Regions from separate parts of the Pseudomonas chaetocerotis genome, predicted to be linked through region 1. Evidence: riboswitches for the same ligand, from Rfam matches in the RefSeq annotation. Region 1 holds a riboswitch; each other region holds the start of a gene.
What was found. Region 1 has a riboswitch for manganese ahead of mntP (manganese efflux pump MntP). Riboswitches for the same ligand answer to the same signal wherever they lie in the genome.
Positions count from the first base shown of each region.

Region 2: linked by a shared signal. The riboswitch ahead of H3221_RS20860 (sodium:calcium antiporter) and the one ahead of mntP (manganese efflux pump MntP) in region 1 are both predicted to bind manganese.
Region 3: linked by a shared signal. The riboswitch ahead of H3221_RS06755 (TMEM165/GDT1 family protein) and the one ahead of mntP (manganese efflux pump MntP) in region 1 are both predicted to bind manganese.

Region 1 is NZ_JACFYX020000014.1:24,522-30,880, reverse strand. Features, by position in the region: gene H3221_RS21430 (Rho-binding antiterminator) at 1-242, shown strand, start outside; gene H3221_RS21425 (cytoplasmic protein) at 298-552, shown strand; gene H3221_RS21420 (NAD(P)/FAD-dependent oxidoreductase) at 585-1,712, shown strand; gene mntP (manganese efflux pump MntP) at 1,912-2,481, opposite strand; yybP-ykoY riboswitch at 2,487-2,659, opposite strand; gene H3221_RS21410 (hypothetical protein) at 2,736-3,035, opposite strand; gene H3221_RS21405 (TerC family protein) at 3,095-4,081, opposite strand; gene H3221_RS21400 (DNA polymerase II) at 4,291-6,359, opposite strand, start outside.
Region 2 is NZ_JACFYX020000013.1:65,012-71,370, reverse strand. Features, by position in the region: gene H3221_RS20870 (sensor histidine kinase) at 1-797, opposite strand, end outside; gene H3221_RS20865 (response regulator transcription factor) at 787-1,470, opposite strand; gene H3221_RS20860 (sodium:calcium antiporter) at 2,135-3,136, opposite strand; yybP-ykoY riboswitch at 3,187-3,343, opposite strand; partial or broken gene H3221_RS25955 (LTA synthase family protein) at 3,586-3,767, shown strand; gene H3221_RS26015 (methyl-accepting chemotaxis protein) at 4,151-5,776, shown strand; gene fabB (beta-ketoacyl-ACP synthase I) at 5,873-6,359, opposite strand, start outside.
Region 3 is NZ_JACFYX020000003.1:109,350-115,708, forward strand. Features, by position in the region: gene H3221_RS06730 (fatty acid--CoA ligase) at 1-542, opposite strand, end outside; gene H3221_RS06735 (thiolase family protein) at 733-1,908, shown strand; gene H3221_RS06740 (LysE family translocator) at 1,954-2,583, opposite strand; gene H3221_RS06745 (2-hydroxyacid dehydrogenase) at 2,663-3,628, shown strand; gene H3221_RS06750 (class I SAM-dependent methyltransferase) at 3,753-4,748, shown strand; yybP-ykoY riboswitch at 4,786-4,906, shown strand; gene H3221_RS06755 (TMEM165/GDT1 family protein) at 5,001-5,582, shown strand; gene H3221_RS06760 (ketosteroid isomerase-related protein) at 5,689-6,132, shown strand; gene H3221_RS06765 (M48 family metallopeptidase) at 6,186-6,359, opposite strand, start outside.

The sequences.
Region 1 (6,359 bases):
ACTACCTGGAAATTGCCTGCATGCATGGCTATCGCTTGCTGATCGAACGACTCGAAGGTCCGAGCGTCGAGGCCAGGGCGCTGACCACGCGCACGACAGCCAGCAAGGAAGAATTTCTGGTGGTGCAAGGCGACACCGGCCAGCAGGAGCTGCGCCTGGATCGGTTGCAGGCCATCACCCCGCTCAACACCGGCGCCAGCTTCGGCCGGATCGTGCTGGCTGACAGTTACTGCGCCGTCTGAGTGCCTCTCGTCTGCCTGAAACCAGGTCGCATTGCCATCCGAGGATTAATCACCCATGCCCATCTTCCGACTCACCATCCGCCATGACGATCAGTTGCTTGGGCACTTCGAGTCCGATCTGCCTGCGGCACTGCAGGCCATCCGGAAAATCTCTGCCAGCCTGAGCGAGTCAGGGTACAGTCTCGACCTGCTCGTGGCGCACAGCGAACGGCGCCTACTGGAAAGTGGCCCTGACGGCGTGCGCATGATCAGCCGGGAGCCACTGTTCGTCTCTGAACCTCTCGAGCAGTACCTGGACAGCGCCCCCTGACGAAATCACCTTGCGGATTGGATAGACGCGGCATGCAGCATTGCGATTACCTGATTATCGGCGCCGGCATTGCCGGCGCTTCGACCGGCTATTTTCTCGCCCGCCACGGCAGGACGCTCCTGCTCGAGCGTGAAGCGCAGCCCGGTTATCACGCCACCGGCCGCTCGGCCGCACTGTACACCGTGGCCTACGGCACGCCGCAGGTCCGCGCGCTGACGGCCGCGAGCCGCGCCTTTTATGACGCACCGCCAGCCGGTTTCGCCGAACATCCCTTGCTGACGCCGCGCGGCGAGCTGGTGGTGGATTTCAGCGGTGACGCCGCCGAGTTGCAGCGCCAGTACGCGCAAGCCCGCGAGCATGTCACCGAGGCTCGCCTGCTCGGCGCTGACGAGGCCTGCGCGCTGGTGCCTGTGCTGCGCCGTGAGCGCGTGCATGGCGCACTGTTCGACCCCAGCGCCGCCGATATCGATACTGCAGCGCTGCACCAGGGTTACCTGCGTGGCATCCGCCAGCAAGGTGGTGAGATTCACTGCAACCGCGACGTGCTGACGATCACCCGCCAGGCTGGCGGCTGGCAGGTGGATTGCGCCGGGCAAAGCTACTACGCGACCGTGCTGATCAATGCCGCCGGTGCCTGGTGCGATCAGATCGCGCACCTGGCCGGGCTGCCCGGCATCGGCCTGCAGCCCAAACGCCGTGCGGCCTTCACCTTTGACGGTGCGCCGGGTGTCGACTGCCAGGCCTGGCCGGCGTTGGTAAGCCTGGATGAGTCCTTCTATTTCAAACCCGATGCCGGCCTGCTGTTGGGCTCACCCGCCAATGCCGACCCGGTGGTGCCGCATGACGTGCAACCGGAAGAGCTCGATATCGCACTGGGCATCCATCAGATCGAGGCACACACCACCCTGCAGATTCGCCGCCCGGCGCACACCTGGGCCGGCCTGCGCAGCTTCGTCGCCGACGGCGATCTGGTCGGCGGCTTCGACACTCACGCCGATGACTTCTTCTGGGTAGCAGCACAGGGCGGCTATGGCATCCAGACCAGCGCAGCCATGGGCCAGGCCTGTGCGGCGCTGATCCGCCGGCAGTCGCTGCCGGAACACCTGGTAAAAGCCGGCCTTGACGAGGCGATACTCAGCCCGCGGCGTCTGCTGGGCTGAGCAGTTGGCAGAGTCTAGCCACCAGCGGCCTCGGTTTTTGCGGGCACCTGCCGCTCTCGGCACACTCGACTCCACCCCCGATCCCGCCCTCAGCGATCAGGTAGCGGCCATTCTGCTACGGCAGGACCGCCGGGCAGCAGGGTCCGGCGCGGCAGCAGCCGGCAGTACGTTTTCAGCGCACGCTGGGGCAGATCCTTGGTTACAGACTCGCAAAGTGTTCGTAGAGTATCGTCGCGCCGACGAGCACCAACACAACGCCACCGACGATCTCGGCACGCTTGCCGACCAGTTGCCCCAGCATACGCCCTAGCAACATGCCCAATGTCACCATCAGGGTGGTGGCCAGACCGATACAAATTGCTGCGACCACGATGTTCACTTCGACGAAAGCCAGGCTCACGCCAACGGCCAGCGCGTCGATGCTGGTGGCCACGGCAGTGACGAACAAGACCCAGAAGGAATGGCGCGAGGGTTTGTCTTCAGGCGCGTCGTCATCGGCGCCTAGACCGGCATGGATCATGTGCAGACCAAGTCCGACCAGCAGTACGAAGGCGATCCAGTGATTCCATTCAAGAACGAAACGACTGGCCGCCTGGCCGATCAGCCAACCGATGATTGGCGTGAGGGCCTCAATGCAGCCGAAGATCACACCGGCGCGCAGGGCTTCAGCAAAGCGAGGTTTATGCAGACCCGAGCCCTTGCCGATGGCTGCAGCGAAGGCATCCGTCGACATGGCGAAAGACAGAAGAACTAGCGAAAGAGGATTCAAGGGAAACTCCAACCGGGCATGAGTCAACGACAAGTCACTGCGCGCCCGACCAGGCACAGGACAGTCGTTGGTCTCACCAATCCCAGCGGATGCATTGGCCACGGCAGGTTGCCGAGAATGTTGACCAATGCGCCGACGCTAGCGCGACGGCAGGCTACTCCCCAAAGAAGGGCGCAGGGTAATCCCATATGCCCCGAGAAGGAAGTGGCGGCGCGCCAAATTGCTCAGCAGTAGCCGATGCCGCCAGCCAGAAATCAGGTTTCCACACCCTGCTCTAGGGGTTTCTCGGACTCCTCCTGCTGCGCCTCGGCGTCTTGCTCCTTCTCGTCCTTGCCCAAGGCGCGATTGGTGGACTCCTGCAGAGAGTCCACCTGGCGGTTGACCTCATCGACCACTTCGCCGACCGAGTCGTTGATCAGCGCCTGCGCTTCCTTCTTCGCCTCCTCAGCGAGTTTCTGCGCGGACTGTTCGGCCGCATCGCAGCCGACCAGAGCCATCAACGCCAAGCCCAGTGCGACAGGTGCAAGTCGGTTTTTCCAGTGTTTGTGCATCATGGTTCTCCAGTTGCGAAAGCCTGGCCAGACATCGTGCATAGCCGGGCTAGAGTCTGTGATCAGATCTGCGCGGGCGGCTGACCGCGAGTCTTGTACAGCGACAGCAGCACACCACCGATCAGCAGGCCCAGGGTCACGCTCAGGGACACCGCCGCCGGAATCTTGCCGATGATGCCGACCAGGAAGATCTTCGCGCCGATGAACACCAGCACCAGCGCCAGCGCGTACTTGAGGTAGGCGAAGCGGTGGATCAGCGCGGCCAGGGCGAAATACAAGGCACGCAGGCCGAGGATGGCGAAGATGTTCGAGGTGTAGACGATGAACGGATCCTGAGTGATGGCGAAAATCGCCGGCACGCTGTCGATAGCGAACACCAGGTCCGCGCACTCGATCAGGATCAGCGCCAGGAACAGCGGCGTTACCCACAGCACGCTGCGGCCCTTGCCATCGTCCTGACGGACGAAGAAGCGCTGGCCATGCAGATTCTCGGTCACACGCAGGTGCTTGCGCAGGAACTTCACCAGCACGTTGTTCTGCAGATCAGGCGCATCGTCGAGCTTGGAGAACAGCATCTTCACGCCGGTGAAGAACAGGAAGGCGCCGAACACGTAGAGGATCCAGGCGAACTCGTGGATCAGCGCGGCGCCCAGGCCGATCATGATCGCCCGCAGTACCAGCACGCCCATGATTCCCCAGAACAGTACCTTGTGCTGGTACTGCCGTGGAATGGCGAGAAAGCTGAAGATCATGGCCATGAGAAACACGTTGTCCATCGACAGCGATTTCTCGATCAGAAAGCCGGTGAGGTAATCCATGCTGGCGTCGCCGCCCTTCTGGAAGAACACCCAGACGCCGAACAGCAGACCTGCGGTGATGTAGCCGGCCGACAACAATAGGCTTTCGCGCACGCCGATCTCGCGGTTATCGCGATGCAGCACACCAAGGTCGAAGGCCAGCAGGGAGATGACGACAGCAATGAAGACCAGCCACAACCAGGTGGCCGTGCCGAGGAAGTCGGCGAAGAGAAACGGTTCCAGGGCGGTCATGAGCCCCTCCTACAGTCAGATTGAACAGACTGTGATCCGACATCGCGGGGTTAACCGCCAGAGGGGCCCGGTATCACGGGCGCAACGATACTCAGGCCGCGAACGCTGCTCAACGAGACGACTTTTGCAAAGTATTTCCGGCTCTACGACGCCACAGAGCCTGCTGCCGTCTAAAGGGTTCGCTGCTTCACTGAACATATCCGAAGGTTTCAGAATAACCCGAGCTGCCCATCCACCAGCCGCTCGAACTCGCCGCCAACGAACGGCAGGATGGCATCAGCCACAGGCTTCAACTGGCGGCTGATGTAGTGCTCGTAGTCCACTGGCGCCAGCAGACGCTCCAGCGGTTGCGGCCCGCCCGTGGTGATCAGGTAGCTGATCCAGCCGCCGCGCTGGTACTGCAAGGGCCTGCCAAGATGCTGGTTGTGCTCGTCGGCCAGGCGCGCAGCACGCACGTGTGGCGGTACGTTGCGCTGATAGTCATCGAGGCGCCGACGCAGGCGCTTGCGGTAGACCAGTAGCTCGTCCAGCTCGCCCGCCAGGGTGCGTTTGACGTAGTCGCGCACGTAGTCCTCGTAGGCCTGACCGGCGAACACCAGACGGTACAGCTCCTGCTGGAAGCGCTGGGCCAGCGGCGACCAGTCGGTGCGTACCGTCTCCAACCCCTTGAATACCATGCGCTCGCTGCCATCGGCGGCGCGCACCAGGCCGGCGTAGCGCTTCTTGCTGCCCTCTTCGGTGCCGCGGATGGTGGGCATGAGAAAGCGTCGATAGTGGGTTTCGTACTGCAACTCCAGCGCGCTGGTCAGGCCGTATGCCTGCTGCAGATGCTCGCGCCACCAGGCGTTGACCTTGCTCACCAACCCACGACCGATCCGCGCGGCATCTTCCTCGCCATGCGCACTCCCGAGCCAGACGAAGGTGGAATCGGTATCGCCATAGATCACCGCATGCCCCTCGGCTTCGATCAGTTCGCGCGTGCGCTTCATGATCTGGTGCCCACGCAGGGTGATCGACGAAGCCAGACGCGGATCGAAGAAGCGGCAGCCGCTGGAGCCGAGCACGCCGTAGAACGCGTTCATGATGATCTTCAGAGCCTGTGACAAGGCTGCATTGCCGTCACGCTTGGCCACCTCTCGCCCCTGCCAGACACGCTCGACGATGGCCGGCAGACAATGCCGGGTACGCGAGAAGCGCGCGCCGCGAAAGCCCTCCACCGAGTGTTCGTCATCCGGCTGGTGCAAGCCTTCGACCAGGCCCAGCGGATCGATCAAAAAGCTGCGGATGATCGACGGATACAGGCTCTTGTAGTCCAGTACCAGCACCGAGTCGTAGAGACCGGGGCGCGAATCCATGACGAAGCCGCCAGGGCTGTTTTCGCCGCGAATGTCGCCGAGGTTCGGCGCGACGAAACCCAGGCGATGCATGGGCGGCAGGTACAGGTGGGTGAAGGCGGCCACCGAACCGCCACTGCGGTCGGCCGCCAGGCCGGTGACGCTGGAGCGTTCCAGCAGGAAGGCAAGCAGATCGGTGTGAGCGAAGATGCGCGTGACCAGCTCGCAGTCCTTGAGGTTGTACCGGGCCAGCGCCGGCTTGTCCTCGTCGAACATGCGCTGGATCTCGTCCATCCGCGCATAGGGCGTGTCGATGGCCTTGCCCTCGCCGAGCAGGGTCTGCGCCACCGACTCCAGGCTGAACGAGGGGAAGCTCCAGGTGGCCGAGCGCAATGCCTCGATACCATCGATGATCAGCCGCCCGGCCGCCTCGGCGAAGTAGTGCTGGCTGCTGTTGTGCTGGCGCCAGCCCATCACGTCACCGCCACGCCCCAGAATCAGTGGCACCTTGAGTTGCTCAGCGTGATCGCGCAACACGCGCAGGTCGAACTGCACCAGGTTCCAGCCGATGATGGCGTCCGGATCGTGCCGCTGCAGCCAGTCATTCAGCCTTTCGAGCAGCACCTTGCGGCTGTCGCAGTACTCCAGGTCGAAGTCGAGGATGCTGGCGTCACCGTTGGCCGGGCCGAGCATGTACACCTGACGCTGGCCGCAACCTTCCAGGGCAATGGAATACAGCTCACCACGGGCGCTGGTCTCGATATCCAGCGACACAAGGCGCAGCGCCGGACGGTAATCGGCAGCAGGCTTGAGCGACCTGCAGAGCAGGCTGCCGTCCTCCTGCTCGATACCGTCGAACAGCACGCTGGCGGTGATAAAGCGCTCCATCAGATAGCGATCCGGCGGACGGATATCGGCCTCGTAAACGTCCACGCCGACCTGGC
Region 2 (6,359 bases), on a different contig from region 1:
AAGGTCTGCACCAGCTCGCGCATTTCCTCACTGGCGCGGGCGATGCGCGCCACCTGCTCCTTCTCGCGTGGTTCCAGGGGCGCTTCGGCGAGCAGCTCGCAGGAGGTGGCGATGACCATCAGAGGTGTGCGCAGCTCGTGGCTGACATCGCTGGTGAACAGCCGCTCGCGCTCCAGGGACTGACGCACCTGGCCCAGTGTGCTATCGAAGGCTGAGGCCAGCTGGCCGATCTCATCGTCGAGGTAATCCGGCGCCATGGGGGGCGCCAGTGGGTGCAGCTGGTCACGATGACGCACCTGCTGGGCCAGGCGGCTGATCGGCGCCATGACCTTGCGTGCCATCATCAAGCCCAGGCCCCAGGCGGCGATCACGGTGAGTAGAAAACCTGCCAGCACCACGTTGAACAGCGCGTTCTCGCGGGCTTCGAATTCATCCTGCTCTTGCACCAGCACATGAGTATGGCCGTTGCTCTCTTCTACAAATACATAGAAAGCGTCATCCCCGCTCACGATTTCATTGAAGCCCTCAGGAAGGTGTTGATACTCATCTGGTATTGCGTACTCCGGGAACTGAGAAGAAAAGAATCGCGTACTACTATCGAGCCTGGGAGCAGAACCCGTTTTCATATCTTGTAAGAGGACACCGCTTAACTCGCGCTCCATTTGCATTGAAACCAAGTGCTCTTCAATGAAATGCACGACTCCAACGATGCTCAGCGAAAACAGACCGCTGACCACCGTGGTCATCAGCAAGAAGGCGATCAGAATACGTCGCTCGAACGGCTGCTTAGACAGCATCGGCTCTCTCCGCCAGGCGATAACCTACACCATGAATGGTGTGCAGCAGGGCAGTGGGGAAAGGCTTGTCGAGCACCTGGCGCAGTTGGTGGATGTGGCTGCGCAGGCTGTCGCTGTCCGGGCAGTCGTCACCCCACAGGGATTCCTCCAACGCCTCGCGCCGCACCACGGCCGGGCTGCGCTGCATGAGGATCGCCAGCAGCTTTAGGCCCAGAGGGTTGAGCTTGAGCGGCTGACCGGCGCGGCTGACGTGCAAGGTGTCGAGGTCGTAGCTGAGGTCGGCGACCTGCAGTTGGCGTTTGCGGCTGCCACGGCTGCGGCGCAGGATCGCCTCGATCCGCGCCACCAACTCGGACAGCGCGAACGGTTTGATCAGGTAGTCGTCGGCGCCGGCGTTGAGGCCCTGCAGGCGGTCGTCCAGCGCATCTCGGGCGGTAAGCATGAGGATCGGCACCTCGTTGCGGCCGTCCTCGCGCAGGCGCTTGCACACCTGGTAGCCATCGATGCCGGGCAGCATGATGTCCAGCACGATCAGGTCGTAATGGCCGCTGCTGGCCAGGTGTAGTCCACTCAGGCCGTCCTGCGCGCAGTCGACGCTGAAGCCCTTGAGCTGCAGGTAGTCGAGCACGTTGGCGAGGATGTCTCGGTTGTCTTCGATGACCAGAATGCGCATCGGCGAATAGTCCCGGGGTTGACGAAGTCTTCAAACGGCTTTGACGAACGGCCCACGGCGCAGACTTCGGCTCGTTCATCCTACAAGGATCATACGATGCCTCGGCTCGGTTACGCGCAACTTCATTACCTTCGGTTATTCTGTTGGCCCGGCTGGCGATCTTCCAACTGACATGTGCGTGCTCCTGCTCCGTCAGCTGGAGGACGTCAATGTGACCCTGTTCGGCCAGTGCGGCGTCGGCATGGTCTATGACCTGAGATGCCGGGTCTACGCCGCCATCCCATGAAGCTGTAACTGTTGCTGTGCCCGGTTTGGCTGTGGCGCGGTCGCGGTTACCCGCGCATGCTGGTCGGCGTCGTTGCAGTCAGCGTGCTGGTGGTGTTCTTCACCGCTCACGCCGCTGTTGGGTACGTGCCGGCAACGGATCGTCCCGGGCGTTGCCGGCGTCGGCGGTACTCTCCTGGCTGACGCTATTCTTGGTCTTGCGTGACTGGCGCCCGCGCGCTGCTCGTGTCGCACTTGCAGCAGTTGGGGGTGCGCACCGTGAGCAACCACCGCGTTGTATCACGTGAGCGAACGGGGTTGGAGCAAGTCGCAGGCGCTGAGCGAATGCCTCAGCGATGCATCCAAATCGCATACAGCTCAGAGGCACCGCTGCCGTTGGTCAGATCAACCAGCAGGCAATCAGAAGCACGAACAGGCCATACAGGGCGCCGGTTGCGGCAAGGGTACGGCTATCCACGGCGCCACGTCGAAACAGCAGGCATAGCCAGGCAATGGCCAGCATCGTGATGATGCCGGAAGCCAGCAAGGTGCTGTCGAACAACCAAGGGGTAAAGAAAATGCCCAGCGCACTGGGCAGCGTGGCTTGAATCATCATGGCACCGGAAATGTTCGCCAGCGCGAGACGCTCCTTGCCCTGGCGTACCCAGATCAGCGCGTTCATCACCTCCGGCAGCTCGGTTGCCACCGGACTCAGTAGCAGCGCTACGAGGTGAGGAGGCCAGTTCAGCGCGCTGCCGAGCACTTCAAGTTGACTCACGAAGGTATGTGAGGCAACGCCGATCACAGCCATTGCCAGCATGACTTGCAGCAAGGCCCAGAACAGGGAAGGCTCGGCAAGATTGGGGCGAATTCGCAGGGCCTCGATGGTTTCCTCTTCGAAGGCCGTATCACTCTGGTGAATCTCACGCCAGACGTAGAGCGCATAGACCACGAGAAAGACGACACCCAGCCAGGGCTTGATCACGAAGGCCACAAGCCCCAGTGCGACCTTCAGCGCGAATACCGCGAGAAACGCCATCTGGTCGCGGCTCAAGCGTGCGTAATCGACGTGTACGGCGTAGGTGTCCCGAGCCAGACGACGGTGATTGAACAGCAACGCCAGGCCGACAACGGCGTATCCGAGCGTTGCAAGAACCAGCGGGCCACCCATGGCGGCGCCTACACCGATGTCCTTTTGTTCTGCCGTAGTGCCAAAAACCACGGCCATCAAGGTGACCGCGCTTTCCGGCAGGGCTGTGCCGAATGCGGCCAGTACCGAGCCTACGGCTGTCGCACCGAGATTCAGGCGCCTACCAACCCATTCGATGCCATTGACGAAGTACTCGCATGCCACGTAGATGGTCGCGGCCGAGAAGAAAAATATGAAAAGTGTGAGGAGCATTGAACAGAATCCGGCCGGGCGAGCGAATGAACCATTTGGCACAACACCGCGGCTCGCCCGGCAGGCAAGCGCAGTGTGGCCAAAGGTCTCGCCTGGCGCTCTACACGGATGCAGAGGCTGTACACGCCATGAGGCATGCGCCTCAAGTTTGTTGACGTGAACCCCCCGGCGCAGTGCCGGGAATAGCTACTCCCCAATGACAGGACACGCAGTGTAGCAGCGAAGTCGCTTTCTTTCCTGCATCAACGGCAATGATGCCTACAGGCGCCGTCAGCATGCATAAAGCCTGGCGGATCAGATCACCTGCCCGGGGCCAACGCTTGAGGGCCAGGGGCATTGGTGCCACCAGGACCGAAGTTGATGCTCATCACGGTATCGAGCTTGGCGCTCTGGACAGTAGTGGGCGGCATCGGCATGTCGAGCACCTCCGCATCCAGTTCGTCGATACTGGCCGTGCGCCGTTCGGAAACTACCAACGCCTGGCGCTGTTTGACGGGCAGAACCTGGCGATTCTCAGCCCGCACCAGGGCAAGAGGCGCCACGATGATGCCTGGCGCCTGGGCCGTGAGTGGCGGGTGGATGGCAGCGATCCCCCGCGGCGCAGTGTCGCGACATCACCTACTACCAAGGGGGCATTCAGGACTTAGTCGACGACTTCTGGGCGGTTGCAGTCGCGGACGCTCGACAGCCAGGCCACCAGACCACCGCGATAAGGATGTAGCACGTTACACGCTTGAGCCACTCTGTAGTCCTCGTTTTGAGGGAGGGTTTAGGCGGTGTCAGGACGTGTAGCGTACTACCAGCTGGCAGGCGCAGTGGCGCGATGGGCAATGGTGCCGGCATGCCGTGCTGGCATTCGTCACGGCAATGCACCGGTAGCCTATTTTCTTTTTTCTCATAAAGTGCACGAGCACATGGCCGATATGCGATCAGGGATTAGCGCCATCTCACTCGATTCTCTGCCAGGTATGGCTGGGGGTTCTCCGATTTTTGCGCGTAACAGGAGTTGCAAACATGTCGCTGCGTAATCTTTCTATCGCCCCACGGGCGGCGCTGGGGTTTGGGGTTGTCGCTTTGCTGGTCGTGTTGCTTGGAATCTTTTCATTGATGCAGATGGGTGAAATGCGCGAGCAGTCCGACGAAATCAACGAGAATTGGCTGCCAAGCGTCTTGGCCATTGGCGATGTGTCCAAGAATATCTTGCGGTTGCGTGCCATTACCTTGCGTTCGATGCTTAATCGCGATTCGGCCCAGGTGCAGGCCAATCTTCGACTGGTTGAGGACGTGCGCGCATCCCTTGCCAAGAGCCAGGAGGCCTATGAACAACTGATTTCCAGCACCGAGGAGCGCGGCATCTACGACGAGTTCAAGCGCTCCGAGGCGGCTTACTTGCAGGAGCAGACTCGAATCGTGGAGTCCCTACGCCAGGGTGATTTCGATACTGCCATCGAGGTGGCTGGCGGCGTGCTCAATCAACACGCCGATGCCATGATGCAGGGCCTCGGCAAACTGATCGAGATGAACCGTGTGAGCGCTGTGGCGGCAGGCGAATCTTCCAGGCAGGTGGCGGAGTCGGCACGTATCTGGGTCATCGCCATGATGGTTCTGGCGACTCTGGCTACCGTCGTGCTGGCGATGCTGTTGACGCGCAGTATCGTCGCGCCGCTGACCGAAGCTGTGCGGGTGGCCGAGGTGGTGGCATCGGGTGACCTGACCCAGACGATTCATGCTGAAGGTAGCGATGAGCCCGCGCGTTTGCTCAGCGCCCTGAAAAGCATGCAGCAGAGCCTGCGCGGCACCATCCAGAGCATCGCTGATTCGTCCAATCAGCTGGCGTCGGCATCCGAAGAACTGCATGCAGTGACCGAAGATTCGACTCGCGGCCTGCATCAGCAGAACACCGAGATCGAGCAGGCCGCTACGGCAGTCAACGAAATGACTGCTGCAGTCGAAGAGGTCGCTCGCAATGCCGTCAGCACCTCCGAGGCGTCACGTGAATCCAATGCTACGGCGCTGCAGGGGCGCGAGCAGGTACGCCAGACCGTGAGCTCGATCAGTCAGCTGGCCGATGATGTAAACGGCACTGCGGGTGAGGTCGAGAAGTTGGCCGAGCGGGTTCGTGAGATCAGCAAGGTGCTTGACGTGATCCGCTCCATCGCCGAGCAGACTAACCTGCTGGCACTCAACGCTGCCATCGAGGCAGCGCGTGCAGGTGATGCGGGGCGCGGCTTCGCTGTCGTGGCTGACGAGGTGCGCGCGCTGGCGCATCGCACTCAGCAATCCACCCAGGAGATCGAACAGATGATCGGCGCCATTCAAAGTGGTACCGATCAGGCGGTTGGTTCGATGCAGAGCAGCAACAGTCGCGCCCGTTCCACCCTTGAAGTAGCCCAGGCTGCGGGTACGGCACTGGAGCTGATCACCCAGGCGATTTCCTCGATCAACGAACGCAACCTGGTGATTGCCAGCGCTTCGGAAGAGCAGGCCCAGGTAGCCAGGGAAGTGGACCGCAATCTGGTCAACATTCGCGATCTTTCGCTGCAGAGTTCGGCGGGTGCCAACCAGACCAGCGCGGCCAGTCAGGAGCTGTCGCGCCTGGCGATCGATCTTAACAACCTGGTCGCGCGCTTCAAGGTCTGAGGAGGCCCATTCCCCCTCCCGCCAGCGGGAGAAGGGAGAAAGCAGCACGAACGAAAACGGCGCCCGAAGGCGCCGTTTTCTTTACCGCGGCAGCTGTTACTTGCCGGCCCAGCGCTTGAGCACCAGGGTGGCGTTGGTGCCACCAAAACCGAAGCTGTTGCTCATCACGGTATCGAGCTTGGCGTTCTCGACGGTGCTGAGCTGGATCGGCATGTCGGCCACTTCCGGGTCGAGTTCGTCGATGTTGGCCGACGCGGCGATGAAGTTGCCTTCCATCATCAGCATGCAGTAGATCGCTTCCTGCACGCCGGCAGCGCCGAGGCTATGGCCGGACAGGCTCTTGGTCGAGCTGATGGCTGGGGCCTTGTCGCCGAACACGGCGCGCACGCCTTTGATCTCCGCAACGTCGCCAACCGGCGTCGAGGTGCCGTGGGTGTTGAGGTAGTCGATCGGGGTGTCAACGGTGGCCAGCGCTTGCTGCATGCAGCGAATGGCGCCTTCGCCGCTCGGGGCGACCATGTCGTAGCCATCGGAGGTCGCGCCGTAGCCGACGATTTCCGCGTAGATCTTGGCGCCGCGGGCC
Region 3 (6,359 bases), on a different contig from region 1:
TTCTCATCGAAATCGGCGAAGTCGTAGTGCGGGCTGGCTGCGGCCAGCAGGCTCTCGTACTCGCCAACGAGGTTAGGCAGCTCGGCGCTCTTGTCCTCGCCATCGGTCAACAGCAGGGTCTTCTCGACAGTGGTGAGCTGCCCGGCAATGCCGTTGTAAAGCGGAACGAACTCACTGTTGACCAGCACGAAGCGGTCTTCGGCGTGGTTCATGGTGTAGAGGATCTGATCCGGCGACAGGCGAATGTTGATGGTATGCAGCACCGCGCCGAGCATGGGAATCGCGAACATGCATTCGAGATAGCGGTGGCTGTCCCAATCCATGACCGCCACGGTATCGCCGGCCTTGACCCCTGCCTCGCTGAGCACGTTGGCCAGGCGCGCGACACGTTCGTTGAAGGTCGCATAGCTGTAACGCAGCTTGTCGCGATAGACGATTTCGCGGGTCTTCTCGTAACGACTACCGGAGAGCAGCAGGCGCTTGATCAGCAACGGATAGGCGTGGGCGTTGTTGGCGGGAGGGATCAGTCGAGTCTGCAGCATGAAGTCACCTTGAGGCACGCGAGGAGTAGGTATGCAGCGACTCTAGAGCGGCTCCTGCATAGCGAAATCAGCCCAAAGAATGATTTGCCACGTGACCCTATGGCCACTTTTGGTCACAGGTTAGAATCAATCCAGCTAGTCAGTCCTGAAACAGGCTTCATCGCCCCATACTTTCGCTCGAGGTAACACCATGTCCGATATCGTCATTGTCAGCGGCGCCCGCACTCCCATGGGCGGTTTTCAAGGCAGCCTGGCCAGCGTGCCAGCTGTCGAGCTGGGCGCTGCCGCTATTCGTGAGGCAGTCAAGCGTGCCGGTATCGAGCCAGCCGACGTGCAGGAAGTGATCATGGGCTGCGTACTGCCTGCTGGTCTCAAGCAAGGCCCGGCCCGCCAGGCGTCGCTCAATGCCGGCCTGCCCTCCGCCACCGGTTGCACCACCATCAACAAGCTGTGCGGCTCGGGCATGAAGGCGGTGATGATGGCCTTCGACTCGCTCAAGGCCGGCAGCAACCAGGTAATGATCGCCGGTGGCATGGAAAGCATGTCCAACGCGCCCTATGTGCTGGAAAAGGCCCGCACCGGCCTGCGCATGGGCCATGGCGAGATCAAGGACCATATGTTCCTCGACGGCCTGGAAGACGCGCGCACAGGTCGCCTGATGGGCTCCTTCGCCCAGGAGACAGCCGACAAGTACAGCATCAGTCGTGAGGAAATGGATGCCTACGCCATCGAATCGCTGCGCCGCGCACAGGCAGCGATCAAGGACGGTTCGTTGGATGCCGAGATCGTCCCGATCACCGTCACCTCGCGCAAGGGCGAGGTGGTGGTCAAGGATGATGAACAGCCGCTGACGGCCAACCTGGACAAGATTCCTGCGCTCAAACCTGCCTTCAAGAAAGACGGCACCATCACCGCCGCTAACGCCAGTTCTATTTCCGACGGCGCCAGCGCACTGCTATTGATGACAGCTGATGAAGCCGCCAAGCGCGGCCTCAAGCCACTGGCCAAAGTGGTTGCTCATGCCACCCAGAGTCAGGACCCGAGCGAGTTCACCCTGGCGCCCATCGGCGCCATGAGCAACCTGTTGAAGAAGACCGGCTGGAACAAGGACGAGATCGACCTGTTCGAGATCAACGAAGCCTTCGCCATGGTGACCATGCTGGCCATGCGCGAGCACGGCCTGGACCACGCCAATGTCAACGTCTTCGGCGGTGCTTGCGCCCAGGGTCATCCGGTCGGCTCCACCGGCTCGCGAATCATCCTCACCCTGATCAACGCCCTGCAGAAGAAAGGCGGCAAACGCGGGGTCGCCTCGCTGTGCATCGGTGGCGGCGAAGCCACTGCAGTCGCCATCGAACTGCTGTAAGCCAGCCCATCACGAAAGAGCCCCGCAATTGCGGGGCTCTTTCGTTCAGCGCATCTCGCTCAGCGCCAGCTTCACACCGATACCCACCAACACTGCGCCCATCAGCCGATCGAACCAATGCCCCATACGGGCGAAACCGGCGCGCACGCGTGGCTGGCTGAACAGCCAGGCCACCAGGCAGAACCAGAAAGCCGTGGCCAAGGCCAGATAGAGTCCATAGCCGGCCTGAACCGCCACTGGGGTATGCGGATTGATCACCACGGTGAACAGCGACAGGAAGAACAGAGTCGCCTTGGGATTCAGGCCATTGGTGATGAACCCCGTGACGAAAGCACCACGCCCGCTGCGCTCGCCTGCTGCCAGATTCAGCTCGGCACTGGCCGGGTCGGCAGGACGCGCACGCAGCGCCTTGATGCCGATATACAGCAGATAAGCAGCCGCCAGCCACTTCAGCGCGTTGAACAGCACGATGGACTGCGACACGATCAGGCCGATACCCAGCAACGAATAAGTCACGTGGACCAGAATTCCGGTACCCACACCAAAAGCGGTGAACAACCCAGCGCGTCGACCGTAGCCGACGCTCTCGCGCACGACGATGGCGAAATCAGGCCCGGGGCTGGCCACCGCCAGCAGATGAATCAGGGCAACGGTGAGAAATTCAGTCCAGTACATGGTGGCTCCGCATCGACGCTGAAGGTCTGGTAGGCTCGCCAATCTACTCTTGCGACCCTCCTGCGAAAAGGTACAGCTGATGAGCAACAGTCCACGCGCCGTCTTCCTCGACCATGCCTCCCTCGACCTTGGCGACCTCGACATGCAACCGCTGCATCAGGCGTTCGCCGAGCTGACCCTGCACGCGCACACGCGTCCGGATCAGGTCGCCGAACGCCTGCAAGGTGCCCAGGTCGCCATCAGCAACAAGGTACCGCTGGACGCCACCACCTTCGCCGCCTGCCCTGACCTGAAACTGGTTCTGGTAACCGCTACCGGCACCAACAACATAGACCTGAAAGCCGCCAGTGCCCATGGCGTGACCGTCTGCAACTGCCAGGGCTATGGCACCCCGTCCGTGGCACAACACACCTTGATGCTGCTGCTGGCCCTGGCCACGCGCCTGCCCGATTACCAGCGCGACATCGCCGCAGGTCGTTGGCAGCAGGCCAGCCAGTTCTGCCTGCTCGATCACCCCATCGTCGAACTCGAAGGCAAGACGCTGGGCATGCTCGGCCATGGCGAACTGGGCGGCGCCGTCGCCCGTCTGGCCGAAGCCTTCGGCATGCGCGTGCTGCTTGGCCAACTGCCCGGCCGCCCGGCGCGCGCCGATCGCCTGCCGCTGCACGAACTGCTGCCCCAGGTCGATGCCCTGACCCTGCACTGCCCGCTCAATGAACAGACGCGCAACATGATCGGCGCCGAGGAGCTGGCACTGATGAAGCCGCGCGCCTTCCTGATCAATACCGCACGCGGCGGTCTGGTCGATGAACAGGCGTTGGCCGATGCCCTGCGCCGTGGCCATCTGGGCGGCGCGGCGACCGACGTGCTGCTGCAGGAGCCGCCGAAGGACGGCAACCCGCTGCTGGCTGCCGATATTCCCCGCCTGATCGTCACCCCGCACAGCGCCTGGGGCAGCCAGGAAGCGCGCCAGCGCATCGTCGGCCAGGTCGTGGAAAACGCCGCTGGTTTCTTCGCCGGTGCGCCGCTGCGAGTCGTCGGGTAAGCTGCGCAGCTTTTTCAGGGAGCGACGGGCCAGCGCTGCGCTTTAACAGCGGTGCCCAGATTTCGCGAGCCTAGATCGCTCCCGCCCCTCTTACTTTTCCGCATCACAGATTTCAGGAAGCACCATGGACCCGCGAAGCGAAGTTCTCCTGCGTCAGGCCGAGCTGTTCAGTGACGAGCTGTTGCTGGCAGGTCTGCCGGCTGACGACCTGCTTGGCGCCCTGCCGCAGGCACATGGCTGGAACTGGCATGCGGGCGATCAGACACTGCTCGCTGCGCGCTTTGCCGGTCGCAGCCACTTTGATACACGCATGCCGGAAGGCGACTACCGCGCCGCTGTGCTGTTCCTGCCCAAGTCACGCGAGCTGACTGACTACCTGCTGCAAGCACTGGCCTCACGCCTGGCAGGCAAAGCGCTGTACCTGGTCGGTGAAAAACGTGGCGGTATCGAACGCGCGGCGAAACAGCTGGCCGCCTATGGCAAGCCGCGCAAGCTCGACAGCGCGAGACATTGCCAACTCTGGTGCGTCGAGGTGGTACAGGCGCCAGCAGTACCGGACCTGCACGCTCTGGCGCAGAGCTATCCATTGCAGTTGGCCGACGATGCACTGGAGATCGTTACCCTGCCCGGTGTATTCGCCCATGGCCGCCTGGATCGCGGCAGCGCGCTGCTGCTCGAACACCTGGATGACCTACCGAGCGGCCACATGCTCGATTTCGGCTGCGGCGCTGGCGTGCTCGGCGCCGCGCTCAAACGACGTTACCCAGACAACGAGCTGAGCCTGCTGGATGTCGACGCCTTCGCCCTGGAAAGCAGCCGGCTGACCCTCGCGCGCAATGGCCTGTCAGCCAACCTGATCGCCGGCACGGGCATCGAATCGGCGCCCGAGGGACTCAGCGCCATCATCAGCAACCCGCCGTTCCATCAGGGCGTGCATACCGACTACCAGGCCAGCGAGAACCTGCTGAGCCAGGCGGCTCGCCACTTGGTAAAAGGTGGCGAGCTGCGCCTGGTGGCCAACAGCTTCCTCAAGTATCCCCCCCTGATTGAGCGTCATCTCGGCCCCTGCCGCACCCTGGCAGACACCGATGGATTTCGCATCTACAGCGCCAGACAGTGAATTGAGGTTGCTCCCAACGCGGCGCTTGGGCACAATTGCGCCCGTCCTAGGGGAGTAGTCTCCCGCGAGCGCCCTGCTCGCCCGGTATACGTCAACACACTTGCTCCGCAGAGCATGGCGTATACGACCCAAGGCCTTCACAAAGAGGCCTGCGGTTTGACAAGACCTATGACACGCACAACCTATACCCGGGGCGGGAAGGTCGTTCGTGTCATAAGCCGTGTTGACCCGCCCCCTGTAGGAAACCTGATGCTGGAATCGCTGTTCGTCCCCACCCTGATCGTTGCCCTCGCCGAAATCGGCGACAAGACCCAGCTACTCGCCCTGCTACTGGCCGCCCGTTTTCGCAAACCCTGGCCGATCATCTGGGGCATAGTCGTCGCCACCCTGGCCAACCACTTCGCTGCTGGCGCCGTGGGTAACTGGGTCGCTGGTTTCTTTTCCCCGGCCACCCTGAGCTGGATTCTTGCTGCCAGTTTCGTCGCCGTAGCGGCCTGGACCCTGGTACCGGACAAACTCGACGACGACGAAGAATCCGGCCTGAAGAAATACGGTCCATTCCTCACCACCCTGATCGCCTTCTTCCTCGCCGAGATGGGCGACAAGACGCAGGTCGCGACCGTGATGCTGGCCGCGCAGTACCCGCACTTCATCCTGGTGGTGGTCGGCACCACCCTGGGCATGTTGATCGCCAACGTGCCGGTGGTACTGGCGGGCAATTTCGCGGCCGAGCGCCTGCCGCTGACCCTGATCCGCCGCCTGGCCGCGTGCGCCTTCGCCGCTCTGGCAATCTATGCCGGCTACCAGGCGTTGAAGCTGAGCGGCCTGACCTGACGAATCGCCGACGTCAACAGACCGGCACTTCGGCCAATCCCAGCCCCCTCCTGCCTGATGCTAAAGTGCCACATCACTGGTTCAGGCCTGCAGTCAGGAGGGCAGCATGTCATTGGATGATCGCAAGAAGGTGGTGTGCCAGCACATCGACCTGACCTGGAACAAGGGACGCCTGGCGCTGGCTGAACAACTGCACAGCCGCGACTTTCTCTATAAAAGCTCATTCATTGGCCGACCACTTGACAGCGCCGGCTTCGTGCAGATGGTGCAGGACATCCGCCTTGCAATGCCGGACCTGCAGGTAGTGGTCGAGGAGTGCATCGCCGAGGGCTACAAGGTGGTGACCTGGAGCACACTGATCGGCACCATCCAGAAACCGGCGCTGGGCTACCCGCCCAGCGACAAGGTGCTAAGCATCTCGGCCATGGCGTTCTGGACGCTCACCCCCGGCAACGAAGTCCAGGAAATCTGCACCATGTTCGACATGGAAAGCTTCCGTGCTCAGTTGGGCCTGCAGACCCGTCCACTTGCCGAAACCGCCCTGCCCTGAAACGCAAACGGCGCGCCGTGAACCATCACGTCGCGCCGTTCCTGGGTCCAAAATTAACGCCCGGCTCTGGCCTGCTCGTACAGCGGCATCACCTTGGGGATCGCCGCCTGCAGTGCAGCGATTCGACTGCTGGACGATGGGTGAGTACTCATGAACTCGGGCGGCGCACCACCACCGGCGGCCTCCATCTTCTGCCACAGGCTGATGGCCGCATTCGGGTTGTAACC